One region of the Marinobacter sp. DUT-3 genome, then DNA from elsewhere that is predicted to be linked to it. Evidence: predicted binding sites of a transcription regulator. Region 1 holds the regulator's gene; the other holds the start of a gene.

Region 1 (7,615 bases):
ACCGGCAAGCGCCTCGATCAGTTGGTCCATGACCTTGAGATGGTTCGGGGTTCCTGTCATTCATGATTCTCCTGTGCTTACCAGAGCGACCCCGACTGCGGGCGGAAGATGCTCTCCCGCCCGGCGTCCTCACTACCGGCGCGCAGCCCGTCGGGCGGCAGAGGCGGTGAACTGGTTGCCACGGAACCCCGGGTTGAAGTTGTACGCGGGGAAGCCGTCATCCAGGCCGTCAATGTAGTAGCGTTTGGCTTTAAGATCGTACGTCATCTCCATGGTAGTCCAGAACGCCGGCTCACTGTAATAACTGATATTGTGAGCTTCGGAAACGCGCCACAGATTACCCTCGGCATCGTACTCCTCGGACGCCAGGATCTGCCAGCTGTCTTCATCCACATAAAAGACCCGGCGAGCGTATATATGGCTGATGCCCGTACGCAGGACAGCTTCCACCACCCACACCCGGTGCAGTTCGTAACGCGTCAGTTCCTGGTTGATATGGCCAGGGCGAATCACATCATCGGGGCGGACCTCGCCATCGTGCAGCTTGTAGGCGTTGTAGGGAACGAAGATTTCCCGCTTGCCCTTGAGCTCCCAGTTGTACTGATTGGGCGCACCGTTGTACATGTCCTTCTGGTCAACCGAGCGCAGGGAGGAAGAGTTCGGTAAGTCGGTTTCATAGGCCAGGTTCGGAGAGCGGCGCAGGCGGCGGGATCCGGCATCGTAGCGCCAGGCCAGCCGGGGCGAGCGGATCTGGTCGAGGGTTTCGTGGACCAGCGTAATGGTTCCCGCCAGATTGGATGGCGCGATGGTGTCGGTCTTCAGGTAGAAGATCTTGTTGTCGATGTCATCCAGGTCCGCGCCGCTGCGGCTGTAGGCGAAGAAATAATCGTACTCGTTGACCACCTGATTGAACGAACCGTTGACCTGGGGCGTTGCAGAGGCACTGCGGAAGGAAATCTCCTCACCGCGATAACGCAGGATGTGGTTCCAGATCACCTCCAGGCCATTCTTCGGAATCGGAAACGGGCTCGTCATGATGGTGTCCCTGACGCCATTACCGTTGTCCAGCAACTCGGCGGAGACGGCATTCTCGCGGAACTTGTCATACACCTGGTCAGGAAAAGCGGCAGTACGACGCGTCTGGTAGACCGGCATGAAAAAATCCGGGCCGTACTGTTCAAGCATACGGACATGGCCGTCGGTCAGCTTGTCACGGTACAGGTCAAGATTCCCCCGGGTAATCACAAACAACGGCTCGTCTTCCGGGAAAGGGTTAATTTCGACGCTACCGGGCTCCCAGCCTGCCGGTGGTTGCGATAATCCACCCGTCCACTCCGGAATGCTGCCAGAAGCGTTCGCCTGCTTTTCGGCCCCCACCGGGGTCAGTTCACTGTCCAGCTTCCGCGCCTCGGACACACTGACAGCCGCTGCCGCCTGGCCGCTTACAAACAACGCCAATACGGCAACGCCTGTAACCAATTGCTTACGCATCCCTCACTTACCTCCGTTATACCGATGACACCCCGCAACACACTGCAAGGCGACCCACCCTGGCAACACATCAAAATCGTGCAAATGTCGTTCAATGGGCAGCCTTTTTGCCAAATTCAAACGATCGTTTCAACTTAATGTTTGTGTTTTCTTGTTAAACCTATAGGTAGCAACACGGGGGAGGAAATCCATCGCTGAAAATGGTAGACTGTCAAATTAATCTGAAGCGCACTCTTGTCTCGCTTTTGCGCGCCCAACCCGTTTGGCAGGAAACCATGGCATCACAGTGGCATTCACTGGTATCGCAAAAACTGTTTATGGCCAGGACCTTGCTGCGCCAGGTCGATAGCGACGCGAACACCGCTGACCCGCATCGGGCATTGCAACGGGAAGCAGCGATCCAGGGAACCATTGAGCTGGCGTTGCGCGCCCGCAGTCTACTGCTGGTTATGGTCGCCCGCATATACCAGCAGAAAAACGAAGAGCCGGAATCTCTGGCAGCCTTGGCATCACTACTGGGAACCGAGTTGCCGGAAATCGCGGAACTGCTGGCATTGGCTCATCAACCTGGAAGCTGGTGGAATCTTCTGGATCAACTGGATGCCGCCCAGGGCAAGCCGCCAGCCACACGGAAAACGGTCAGCGCGGAGAACATTATTGCAGTTTCTGCGGAAACGGGACCAGATCGGTCGTCACAAGGACTTAACACATTGCTCGACGCGCTCAAACAATTCGCTGACACCCTGGAAGACCGTCACAGCGAGTGGTAAATCGCATGACACAGCAGGGTAGGAATCAACAGAAAGGTTATTTGAATGTCACCATCTTTTTTTGAAATCGTACAACTGAGCGATGGCGATTATGCCCTGCGTCGCATTGATGACGATGCCGCACCGCTGGTACGCATTTCATTCTCTTCAGAAGCACGCGAAATGATGGAAGACCGCGACATGGCGGTAGCCAAAGCCATGATTGCCGCCGGCATCGAGGCGGTTGGCAACGTCACCCACGATATCGACTGGGAAGAGGATGAACTGGAAACCCAGGACGTCCAGCCTTCCTACACACTTCACTGACTTCACCCCCGGCCAGCGCATCATCAGCGCTGGCGCAAGACGACTCCGTGACTGTTCCCTTGGGCGGACGCCTTTTGCAGCGTCTCCAGGGCTTCCCGGCTGAGCTTCCGGGTCCACATCACGACCGCGTGACAGGTACCGGCGCTGAGTGCACGCTCAGCCAGATCGCGCGCCGGGTAATCCGGCGTGGATCTCAACACCAGTAATTCACCGGCAACGATACCGTGCATCTTCTGCCATTTACTGACCAGGGCCTGGGGCGGGTCAATCCAGGCCAACCAGCGTTTTTCCTGGTTGAGCTGGGTCAGCATCGGCAACAATAGCTGAAAATTCTCAACCTGGCCTTCCGGCAGGATAATCTCGGTGACGTTGCCAGTGACCGGCGCAGACGCTGGGTCTGCTCGCCGGGCCCTGGCAGGTCCCGTGCGAACAACGGACGATTTCCCCGAATGCCTGGCAGACGCCTGGTAGCCACAGGCTGCCGGTGAATAAGCCAGATTCTGGTTAAAACTGAGTTGTTCCATGATACGCCTCGCCTTCAAGTTGACCGTTGCGGATCAGTGCATGTCCGAGCGACGGATAACACCAACACCAAGCCCTTCGATGAACAGTTCCTGTTCCGAGAGGTCCACCTCGATCGGTTCAAACTCCTCGTTCTCTGCGATCAGGTATACCTTTGCACCATCCTTGCGGAAGCGCTTGACCGTCACTTCCTCCCCGACCCGGGCCACCACCACTTGTCCGTTATGCACATCCTGGGTGCGATGAACCGCCAGCAGGTCGCCGTCAAGAATGCCAATGTCCTTCATGCTCATACCGCGAACCCGTAGCAGGTAATCCGCCGACGGAGAGAAGAAGTCCGGCTGCAGGGTGCAGTGATCCTCTATGTGCTCCTGGGCAAGGATCGGACTGCCCGCTGCGACCTGACCGATCACTGGCAGGCCGGGGTCCTCCTCCGCTTCCGGCAGACGAATACCCCGGCTTGCCCCCGGCACCATCTCGATGGCGCCCTTGCGGGCCAGCGCCCTGAGATGCTCCTCTGCAGCATTGGCGGAACGAAAACCGAGTTCTGCTGCAATTTCCGCGCGGGTAGGCGGATACCCGGTTTCGTCAACGTAACGCCGAATGATATCCAGTACCTGGGTTTGTCTTGCTGTCAGCTTCATGCGGTTGCCCCGTTATCCCTGTCTTTATATACAGTGATTTGACTATATACAGTGTTTTATCCAGTGTAAAGATCAGTTCCTGTATTTTTTGTCAGCATGCGCCGGGATGCACCACATACGGTCTGTGATATGGTAAGGCCAACCCATTGAGGAGGCACAGGAATGAGCGACCAAAAGGCATGCAGGATGCCAGACATTCTCAGGACCGAATCCGGCGAAGAACGCCGTGTTGGCGTTGAAATTGAACTGTCCGGACTGAGTTACGAAACCCTGGTGCAACTGAGCGAAAAACTCCTGTCCGGGCAAGCCCGCCAAGCCTCCCGCTATGTGGCGGAGCTGGACACCGATCTGGGCAAGTTCACTATCGAGCTGGATTCCGACCCTATCAAGGATCTGGACCTTCAGGATGAGAGGCTGCCGCAGTCCATGCGGGAACTTGGCGGTCAGGCCATGGAGTTCATTGATGCCGCAGCGGAAAAGATCGTTCCACTGGAGATTGTCAGCCCGCCGCTGCCTTTCACGTCACTTGAGCGGGTGGAAGCACTGTGCGACGAACTCAGAAAGGCCGGCGCCCTCGGCAGCCGAGAGGCCCTTTACTATGCCTTTGGCCTGCAGCTTAACCCGGAACTTCCGGATCTCGGGGCGGACACCCTGGTGCGTTATCTCCAGGCGTTCGCCATCCTGTATGACTGGCTGAAATCCAGACATCAGATTGACATCAGTCGCAAGTTCACCAGCTATATTGAACCCTGGAGCAGCACCTACACGGACATGCTGATTGCCGGTGACTACGCTCCGGATATCAAACAGCTGATGCGGGATTACCTGAAGTACAACCCTACCCGCAATAAGGCGCTGGATCTGCTGCCGCTGTTCGCCCACCTGGATAAAGCAGTGCTGGCGGAATTTGTCGAAGATGAGCGCATCAAGAGCCGGCCAACCCTGCACTACCGCTTGCCGGACTGTGATATCGACAATCCACGGTGGCACTTTTCCACCGTCTGGAATGACTGGGTGGTGCTGGAACAACTGGCCAATAACGCCGAGGATCTGGCGGAGCTGAGAGAAATGTTCCGGCAAAGCCGCAAACTGAGCATTCGCAATCTCACTCTGAGCTGGCTTGATACCTGTGAGCAATGGCTGCGTAACAGGGACTATGTCTGACCCTATCGACGAAGCACCCGAACAGCCGGGGCTGACCATCGGCATCAGTGGGCCCGCAAGGCGCAGCACCGCACACCGCCTGATCAGTCTGGCGCTGCGTTTGCACGGGGCGAAGATCCACTATATTCGCCCCGGCTCCAGGGTAGACGTTGCCTTGCTGGATGGGCTGGTACTGTCGGGCGGCACTCACGTTCACCCGGAGCTCTACGGCCAACAGCCGACCGTGACCGCCCGTTACGACCACCGGCGCGACCAGACCGATCACAAGCTGCTGGCAAGGGCGGAACAGCTCTACATCCCGGTGCTTGGCATCTGCCGGGGCGCACAGTTCATCAACGTGTTCCACGGCGGCTCGCTGTGCCAGAACGTCACCCCGCTGCGGATAAACACTCGTCACCGGCCACTGTTGCTACCCATGCAAACGGTGAGGCTGGTGAAGAACTCCCGGCTCGGCCGCCTGATGCATAGCCCGGTCATCGGCGCCAACCGGATCCACAGCCAGGCAATCAAACGCCTGGGGCGTGGTCTGAGAGTGGTCGCCCTGGACAATGACCACTTTGTGCAGGCCATCGAAAACACCGGCCACCAGTGGTTGATGGGCGTGCAATGGCACCCGGAATACCTGCTTTACCACGGCGGCCATCGCCGCATCTTCAGCCACTTTGTCCATGCTGCCCGGGCACGAAAGCTCGAGCGCCTGGAAGAAGAAACCGACGAAGCAACCTGACAACTGTAACCAGAACGGAGATCTGACCATGTTTTATGCACTTAAAAGGCATTTCGTAACCGGCCTGGCCGCTACCCTGATTCCGCTGGCCGCACAGGCCGGGGAAGTGAGCCTGAGCGGCGAGGGTTCGGTAAAATACGCCCCCGATAGCGCCCGCCTCCAGTTCACGGCCAGTGCCGAGCACAACCTGCCTGCCAAGGCCTCGGACAAGGTCAATGAGTTGATGGGGCAGTGGCGTGACAGCATCGGTGAGTACCGGGACCAGCTCAACGATTACAGCGATGCCGACGTCACCCTGTACACCCGCACCCTGCCGGTCCAGGAGCGTGATCAGGAACCCCGGAAAATGGCCGTGGCCTCGCAAACCGTGAGCTTCACGATTGACGACCTGACGCTGCTCAACCCATTGCTGGAACAGGCCCAGAAACTGGGGCTGGACTACCACCTCGGCGCCGGGAACTTTTACCATTCCGACGAGCAGGGACTCGAAAAAGAGGCCCTGGCACGAGCCATTGCCGATGCCAGATCCCGTTGTGAGTTTGTCGCCAGCCAGCTCGACCAGAGCTGCGGTGATGTGGTCAACATCAGCGTCAATGGCGGCCACCGGCCCATGCCAATGATGATGGCGGAAGCCAAATCCCGCTCGGATGCGGTATCCAGTGTTGGAGACCGGGAACTCCAGGCCAGCGTCAGCGCCACGTTCGAGCTGGATTAAAAGTCCCGGGTGTAGAAGATGTCCAGGGAAGCAGCCAGGCCACTGGCTGCTTCCAGATAGAAGTAACGGCCCAGATCATACCGCAACGCCACCGTGGTAATGGGCTCGAAGATACCCACCCCATACCGCAGGCTGAGCTCATCGGTGATGTAACCACTGGCAACAACGGATGCCTCGTCCCCCGTGCCTTCCGCTTCCAGCATCAGGTTGCGAATACCCAGTTCATCCCCGATTCCCTGAGTGAGTTTACTGGCCTGGGTAAGTCCCAGCGACAGCGCCGCACGACTCATTTGCCCTTCATCTCCCCGGCCCTGGGGCGGTCTTCCGAGGATGACGTAAGACAGGGCATCGCTTTGAGGCATTGAGGGCTCGGAGAAGACTTCCGTTTTCGGTTCACTGACCGGCCCACTGAGCCGAATCCCGGCAACCACGGTATCCACATGGCGTACCGCTTCAATATCCAGATATGGCTCGGTAAGCGGCCCGACAAACACTATCCGTGCCCGGCGCAGCTCCAGTTCCTGACCGTAGGCCTCGTACTGCCCGTTCCTGAGCTGCAGCGATCCCCGGGTATCCATGTCATTGCCAATACGCAGCGTGCCCTCAAGGTCGCCGGTCACCCCGAACGCGGCGAAGGTGACCTGGTCCTCCCCTACCACCACGGTGACATCCATGTTGAGGGACCGAACGGCGGGTTCGTCCTGTTCCACTCCCACAATCACCTCATCCTCTGACACCGACACCGCCTGTTCCGGAAGCGCCTGCACTTCGATTTCACCCCTGGGCACGTCCACTCGTCCGGTGACCGACAAATCTCCGTCCCGATAAGCCAGGGTAATATCCGGCGCAACCTCCACCCGGGCATAGGGGTCATAAGTCACTGGCAGGCGGTCCCCGGTGATGGTCACCTCCACGGCCGGCGATGTTTCCCAGGACAGCTCGCCAGACAACCTGCCTTCGCTGCGGTCATTGCTCTTCCAGCGACCACTCAGATCCGCTGAGTAACCCTTCAGCGTCAGCGCGAGCACCACGTCTTCCAGTGGCAGAGGCAGCGAAGGATCCACAAAACGACCACCGCTGAGGGCGATTTCACCATTGACCGCCGGTTTCATCAGCGGTCCGGACAGCTGCCCCTGCCCATTGATTTCGCCCTCGACTTCGTCCAGGCCGGCAACAACGCCAGCCAGCGCAATATCCAGTCCCTCCAGACTGAAATCACCACTGACAGTGCGGTTCCCGGCAGTCGGATCAACCGACAGGTTGACGGCAAAATCCC
Region 2 (7,615 bases), on a different contig from region 1:
GTGATGTCAGCTCCTCGTCGGTCAGGATGTTGCCTTGCTGGACGTTGATCTTGTAAACGCCGGGAAAAGCACAACCAGACAGGATGAGAGTGAGAATGAGAGCTGTGAGCTTTTGCATCGCCGGGGGAAATCCTCTATCTTGAAATCGCCTGCCAAGGGCAGGTGTGACACGGTCTAACCGTATAAATGCGGCTTCATCATACCGGAAGCCGTGGGGCACACCAACGAGTGAATAGTAACATGTCATCTGAAAACGCCGAATTACGAAAAGTCGGTCTGAAAGTTACTCTGCCGAGAGTAAAGATTTTCAACATTCTGGAAAACTCCGAGGAACACCACCTCAGCGCAGAGGATGTGTACAAGAAGCTTCTGGAGCAAGGGGATGACGTGGGTCTGGCGACCGTTTACCGGGTTCTGACCCAGTTTGAGGCCGCCGGACTGGTGCTTCGCCACAACTTTGAAGGTGGGCACGCAGTGTTCGAAATGGCCGGTGATGATCACCACGACCATATGGTTTGCACGCAAACCGGTGAGGTCATTGAGTTCTGCGATCCCATTATCGAAGAACGCCAGAAGAAAATTGCTGAAGAGCGTGGCTTTGAGATCATTGATCACAGCCTGATTCTCTACGTCAAGCCGATCGGCAAGTAACTTTCTTTCCGTAATCGCAATAACCGAACAAAAAAGGGGCGGGTGTTAACCCGCCCTAATAGCTCTCAGGGTCGAGAGGGGAATGTGCTCTGTCGCTCAGTGATGGGTTGCCTGCCCCTTGGTGAACATTTCTTTGGCATGGGCAATGGTGTGCTCAGTCATGTCGACACCGCCAAGCATTCTTGCCACTTCGCTGATCCGTCCGTGATCGTCCAGTGTTTCAATTTTCGAGAAGGTCGCGTCCTGTTCGGTAAACTTGCTGACGAACAGGTGCTGATGGCATTGGGCTGCAACTTGTGGCAAATGGGTTACGCACATGACCTGGCCATCGTTGCCCAGGGTTCTCAGCAACCGCCCGACCACTTCCGCCGTGCCACCGCCGATGCCAACATCCACTTCGTCAAAGACCAGGGTAGGTGTGGTTGAGGTTTGCGCGACCACTACCTGAATGGCCAAGCTGATGCGTGACAGTTCGCCGCCGGAGGCGACTTTGGCCAGCGGGCGTGCCGGTTGGCCCGGATTGGCGCTGACCAGGAACTCCACGTCTTCGAGTCCGTGGGGGGCAGGCTCACCGGCATCGTTGCGGTTCAAGTGGGTGACAAACTGCACGGCCGGCATGCTGAGTTGTGCCAGTTCCTCGGCGATCCTCTGGTCGAGGTTGGCGGCCGCCTGCTGGCGAGCCTCCGATAGCTGGCCGGCCAGTTCGTTGAAGCGGTTGCGCTGGCCTTCCAGCTCGACTTCCAGCTGCTCAACGCTGCCTTCGCCGTCATCCAGGGAGGCCAGTTCGGCGCTCAGGCGCTGGTGCAGTTCCGGAAGTTCTTCCGGTGTGATGCGGTGCTTTCTGGCCATCTGGTAGATGGCGCTCAGGCGCTCTTCCACCTCGGTCAGCCGTGCCGGGTCGGCCTCGTAATCCTCGACAAAGCGGCGCAGGTTGTCCCCGGCTTCGCTGATCTGGATCTGTGCCTCGTTCAGCATCTGAATGGTGTCCGCCAGAGCGGGCACTTCGGTGGGCAGGTGTTCCAGTTGCTGCAGCGCCTGGCGAACCAGATCTGCAGCGCTGTTGTCTTCTTCCGTGCAGAGCAGGGCGGCCTGCTGGCTGTTCTGAAGTACGGTGTCGGCGTGGCTCAGTTGTTCCTGTTCCTGCTCCAGGCTTTCCTGTTCGCCTTCTTCCAGCGCCATGCGGTCCAGTTCCTCCACCTGATAGCGGAGCAACTGCAGCCGGGCTTCGGCCTCGTCGGCGTTTTGCTGGCGTTCGGTCAGGCGCTGGCGGGTCTTGTTCCAGGTCTTCCAGGCATCGCGGGTATCGGCAGCGAGGGTTTCCACACCGGCGTATTCATCCAGCAGTTTGCGATGGGTTTCCTTGCGAAGCAGGGACTGGTGCTGGTGCTGGCTGTGGATATCCATCAGCAGGCTGCCCAGGTCTTTCAGGTGCGCCAGGGGGCAGGGCTGACCATTGATGTAAGCCCGTGAACGTCCGTCCTTGCTGATCACCCGTCGCAGGATACAGTCATGTTCGTCGTCCAGCTCGTGTTGCTCCAGCCAGTTCCGGGCCTCGTCGATGCGGGACACATCGAAGGAGGCGGTGATGTCGGCACGCTTCGCACCATGGCGCACGGCGCCTGCATCGGCGCGCCCGCCCATCGCCAGCCCCAGGGCGTCCAGTACAATGGACTTGCCGGCGCCGGTTTCCCCGGTCAGGGCGGTCATGCCCTTACTGAACTGAAGTTCGACCCTTTCTGCGATGGCGTAATTGGAAACGGTGAGCTGTGTGAGCATGCTGGTGACCTCCGCTCTGGAAAATACTGTGGTTACATACAGTGACTGTGAATATATACAGGGTTTTTCTAGTTTGCAAATTCAGAGGTGTGAAATTGCGCATAAATGCATTCGTTAAGGTTGAAACCGACGCAACGGGCCCCATATTCGTTCGCAACCCTCTTTAATCCGGCCCGGCGTGGCCGGATGACATGTATAACCGACCGTGTTTGCGGTCGCGGATGAATGACCAGGAGTAGCCATGAGTGCTGACGAGAATCGTAACGAGCAGGTTGAGGAAGAGCTGAAAGCTGCCGAGGCCGAAGCGGCGGAAGACGCTGAAGGTGATTCAGCTGGCGAGCCCTCTGAAACCGAAGCCTTGCAGGCTCAGGTTAAGGAGTATCAGGAGCAGGCGCTGCGGGCCCAGGCTGAAATGCAGAACGTTCGTCGCCGTGCCGAGCTGGATGTGGAGAAAGCCCACAAATTTGCGCTGGAAAAGTTCGTGAAGGAACTGCTCCCGGTTGCAGACAGTCTGGAAAAGGCGGTTGAGAGCACCGAGGGTCAGGAAGCCTCTGGTGAGTTGGTGGCGTCTATCCGCGAAGGCGTGGAAATGACTTTGAACCTGTTCATGAATAGCCTCGGGAAATTCAACGTGGAGCAGGTTAACCCGGTCGGCGAGCCGTTCGACCCGCAACTTCACGAAGCCATGTCCATGGTGCCGGCGCCAGACGCCGAGCCGAACAGCGTCGTTGCGGTTGTGCAAAAGGGGTACACCCTGAACGAGCGCCTGGTTCGGCCCGCGATGGTGGTGGTGGCCAAGGCCGAGGACGCACCAAAAATCGATGAACAGGCTTGAAAAGTGAATTAAGGCGCCAATATAGGCAGTAAACAGGCGGCGCCGGAATGAATTGCCGGGGCTGACAGCCCGAAACAGTTTTGGCTGGCATCGGATTGGCGATGTCGCAATCGGATCGAACAAACGAATTGGAGTGAATCAATGAGCAAGATTATTGGTATCGACCTGGGAACCACGAACTCCTGTGTTGCCATCATGGATGGTGACAAGGTCAAGGTTATCGAGAACGCTGAGGGTGATCGCACCACCCCGTCGATCATCGCGTACACCGAAGACGGTGAGACCCTGGTAGGTCAGTCTGCCAAGCGTCAGGCGGTCACCAACCCGAACAACACCCTGTACGCCATCAAGCGTCTGATCGGTCGTCGTTTTGAAGACGATGTGGTTCAGAAAGATATCAAGATGGTGCCCTACAAGATCACCAAGGCTGACAATGGCGATGCCTGGGTGGAAGTGAAGGGTGAAAAGATGGCGCCCCCGCAGGTGTCTGCGGAAGTCATCAAGAAGATGAAGAAGACCGCCGAGGACTACCTGGGCGAGAAAGTGACCGAAGCGGTTATCACCGTACCGGCCTACTTCAACGACAGCCAGCGTCAGGCCACCAAGGACGCCGGCAAGATCGCCGGTCTGGACGTGAAGCGGATCATCAACGAGCCGACCGCTGCGGCCCTGGCCTATGGCCTGGACAAGAAGAGCGGTGACCGTACCGTGGCTGTGTACGACCTGGGTGGTGGTACCTTCGATATTTCCATCATCGAGATTGCTGACGTGGACGGTGAGCACCAGTTCGAAGTGCTGGCCACCAACGGTGACACCTTCCTGGGTGGTGAAGACTTCGACATGAAGCTGATCGAATACCTTGCCGATCAGTTCAAGAAAGACAGTGGTATCGACCTGCGCGGTGACTCACTGGCCATGCAGCGCCTGAAAGAGGCCGCCGAGAAGGCCAAGATCGAGCTGTCCAGCAGCCAGCAGACCGACGTCAACCTGCCGTACGTAACGGCGGACGCCAGCGGTCCCAAGCACATGAACGTAAAGGTCACCCGTGCCAAGCTGGAATCCCTGGTGGAAGAGCTGGTCGAGCGCAGTCTCGCGCCGTGCCGCACCGCGCTGGACGATTCCGGTGTCAAGGTTGGCGAAATCGACGAGGTGATCCTGGTCGGCGGTCAGACCCGCATGCCGATGGTTCAGGAGAAAGTGAAGAACTTCTTCGGTAAGGAAGCCCGCAAGGACGTTAACCCGGATGAAGCCGTGGCCATGGGTGCTGCCATCCAGGCCGCCGTACTGTCCGGTGATGTAAAAGACGTTCTGTTGCTGGACGTAACTCCGCTGACCCTGGGTATTGAAACCATGGGCGGTGTGGCTACACCGTTGATCGACAAGAACACCACCATCCCGACCAAGAAGTCGCAGACCTTCTCCACCGCGGATGACAACCAGACTGCAGTGACCATCCACGTGGTTCAGGGTGAGCGCAAGCAGGCGCAGCAGAACAAGTCCCTGGGTCGTTTCGACCTGGCCGACATTCCGCCGGCGCCGCGCGGTGTGCCGCAGATCGAAGTAACCTTCGATATCGACGCCAACGGTATCCTGAACGTGTCCGCGAAGGACAAGGCGACTGGTAAAGAGCAGTCCATCGTGATCAAGGCCTCTTCCGGTCTGAACGATGACGAAATCGAGAAGATGGTGCGCGATGCCGAGGCCAACGCCGAGGAAGACCGCAAGTTCGAAGAGCTGGTGCAGGTCCGCAACCAGGGTGACGCGATGGTGCACGCTGTTCGCAAGACCCTGACCGATGCCGGTGACAAGGTCAGCGACAGTGAGAAAGAGTCCATCGAGGCCTCTATCAAGGAGCTGGAAGAAGCACTGGCCGGTTCCGATAAAGAGGACATTGAGGCCAAGACCCAGAAGCTGACGGAAGTGTCTTCCGAGCTGGCTCAGAAAATGTACGCAGATCAGGCTGATCAGGCGCAGCAGGCTGGCGGGGAAGAAGGTGCCCAGGCCCAGTCTTCTGACGACGCAGTCGACGCTGAGTTCGAAGAAGTCAAAGACGACGACAAGCGGTAAATTCTGACGTACATCAGGCAGTTGGAAAACGCGGGGGTTCTCCCGCGTTTTCCGCGTTTTAAAAACAGGGTTTTAAAGCATGGCCAAGCGCGATTATTACGAAATTCTCGGGATCTCCCGGGATGCGGACGAGAAGGAAGTCAAGCGGGCTTACCGCAAGCTCGCAATGAAGTATCACCCCGACCGTAACCCGGACGACACTGACGCCGAGAACAAGTTCAAAGAGGCCAGCGAAGCCTACGAAATACTGGCGGACCAATCCAAACGGGCCGCCTATGACCAGTTCGGTCACGCGGGCGTTGATGGCCAGGCCGGCGGTGGATTCGGAGGCGGCGGCGCCAGCTTCTCCGATATCTTTGGTGACGTATTCGGGGATATCTTCGGTGGCGGAGGCCGTGGCCGCAATACCCGTGGCTCCGACCTTCGTTACACCCTGGAGCTGGATCTGGAAGAAGCGGTCAAAGGCAAGACCGTCCAGATCCGCATCCCGGGCCACAGAGAGTGCGATACCTGCGATGGCAGCGGTGCGGAAAAAGGTTCCCGCCCGGAAGCTTGTGGCACCTGTAACGGTATGGGGCAGGTTCGCATGCAGCAGGGTTTCTTCACGGTGCAGCAGGCGTGTCCCACTTGTCGTGGTTCGGGCCAGGTCATCAAGAACCCCTGTAAGGCCTGTCATGGTCAGGGCAGGGTGCAGGAAGAGAAGACCCTTTCCGTCAAGGTTCCGCCCGGCGTGGATACCGGCGACCGCATTCGCCTCTCTGGCGAAGGTGAAATGGGCATTGATGGTGGTCCCCCGGGCGACCTGTATGTGCAAATTGCCGTTCGCGAGCACTCCATCTTCACCCGTGATGGCCGCAACCTGTATTGCGAAGTGCCCATCAGCATCGTGGATGCTACCCTCGGTGGAGAGCTGGAAGTGCCGACGCTGGATGGCCGCGTGAAGCTCAAGATTCCGCCGGAAACCCAGACCGGAAAACTTTTCCGTCTGCGCAACAAGGGCGTCAGCCCGGTTCGTGGCGGTCCGGCAGGTGATTTGCTCTGCCGCGCGATCGTGGAAACCCCGGTCAACCTGACCAAGCGTCAGCAAGAGCTGCTGGAAGAATTTCAGCAAACTCTGGACGGCACCAACGGCACTCATCATGCTCCGAAGAAAACCTCCTGGTTTGAGGGTGTGAAAAGTTTCTTTGATGAAATGAAATTCTGAGGACAGATGACATGAGGGTAGCAATCATCGGCGCCGCCGGGCGCATGGGCAAGGTTCTGATCGAAGCCGTTGAGGGCACCGAAGGCCTGGAGCTCGGCGCAGCCGTCGTCGAGCCGGGCAGCTCGCTGATCGGTGCGGATGCCGGAGAACTGAGTGGCATTGGCAAAACCGGCGTGACCCTGGCTGGCAGTCTGGCGGACGTGAAGGGCGACTTTGACGTGCTTGTCGACTTCACCTTCCCGGACCTGACCCTGGAAAATGCCGAGTTCTGCAAAGCCAACGGCAAGATGATCGTGATCGGCACCACCGGCATGACGGATGCTGAAAAAGAGCAGCTGGCCGTGGTTGCCGAGTCCACTCCCGTGGTGTTTGCGCCCAACATGAGTGTTGGTGTCAACGTGGCCCTCAACCTGCTGCGCACCGCCGCGGCAGCGCTGGGTGATGACTACGACGTGGAAATCATCGAAGCCCACCACCGCCACAAGAAAGACGCGCCGTCAGGCACGGCGCTGCGTATGGGCGAAGTGGTTGCCGATGCCCTCGGCCGTGACCTGAAGGAGTGCGCGGTGTATGGCCGCGAAGGCTTTACCGGCGAGCGCACCCGCAAGGAAATCGGCTTTGAAACCATCCGCGCCGGCGATGTGGTCGGTGATCATACTGTCTTGTTTGCCACCGAAGGTGAGCGTATCGAGGTAACCCACAAGGCCAGCAGTCGCATGACCTTTGCCAAGGGTGCCATGCGGGCGGCGTTGTGGCTGCAGGGCAAGCCGGCAGGGCTTTATGATATGCAGGATGTTTTGGGGTTGAAGTGAGGATTGGGTTGTCGGATTACGAGGAAGATTTCAGATGGACATAAAGCGCCATATTTTTTACAATAAGGCGGTTTAACTGCACCAAGCGTAGCTTTGAAAATGTCAGGGAACCGAAAACGTTCCCGGGGAAAACAAAAAAGCGGGACGGAGTTGAGACTCCCTCTCGCTTTTTTGCGACCTGAATTTGCGCTTGCGTTCCTGTTCGTGACGAACTTATACGCCACTCGATGAGGATACAAGCCTTGAGCACACCTGCAATCCTTGCACTCG

The links. The regulator LexA, encoded in region 1, represses DNA repair genes until DNA is damaged. The targets are predictions, from matches to a motif close to CTGTNTNNNNANACAG.
Region 2: a site for LexA is predicted at 2,473-2,488, ahead of recN (DNA repair protein RecN). Genes of this name have one in related genera too.

What each region holds. Positions count from the first base shown of each region.
Region 1 is NZ_JBNRMG010000001.1:147,417-155,031, reverse strand. It holds gene ACQUWM_RS00705 (SOS cell division inhibitor) at 1-60, opposite strand, end outside; gene ACQUWM_RS00700 (DUF1329 domain-containing protein) at 133-1,491, opposite strand; gene ACQUWM_RS00695 (DUF6586 family protein) at 1,767-2,261, shown strand; gene ACQUWM_RS00690 (hypothetical protein) at 2,307-2,567, shown strand; gene ACQUWM_RS00685 (cell division inhibitor SulA) at 2,591-3,091, opposite strand; gene lexA (transcriptional repressor LexA) at 3,125-3,733, opposite strand; gene ACQUWM_RS00675 (amidoligase family protein) at 3,896-4,897, shown strand; gene ACQUWM_RS00670 (gamma-glutamyl-gamma-aminobutyrate hydrolase family protein) at 4,890-5,624, shown strand; gene ACQUWM_RS00665 (SIMPL domain-containing protein) at 5,653-6,339, shown strand; gene ACQUWM_RS00660 (translocation/assembly module TamB domain-containing protein) at 6,336-7,615, opposite strand, start outside.
Region 2 is NZ_JBNRMG010000010.1:159,967-167,581, forward strand. It holds gene ACQUWM_RS15175 (outer membrane protein assembly factor BamE) at 1-118, opposite strand, end outside; gene fur (ferric iron uptake transcriptional regulator) at 241-651, shown strand; gene recN (DNA repair protein RecN) at 748-2,427, opposite strand; gene grpE (nucleotide exchange factor GrpE) at 2,669-3,262, shown strand; gene dnaK (molecular chaperone DnaK) at 3,404-5,329, shown strand; gene dnaJ (molecular chaperone DnaJ) at 5,409-6,533, shown strand; gene dapB (4-hydroxy-tetrahydrodipicolinate reductase) at 6,545-7,345, shown strand; gene carA (glutamine-hydrolyzing carbamoyl-phosphate synthase small subunit) at 7,588-7,615, shown strand, end outside.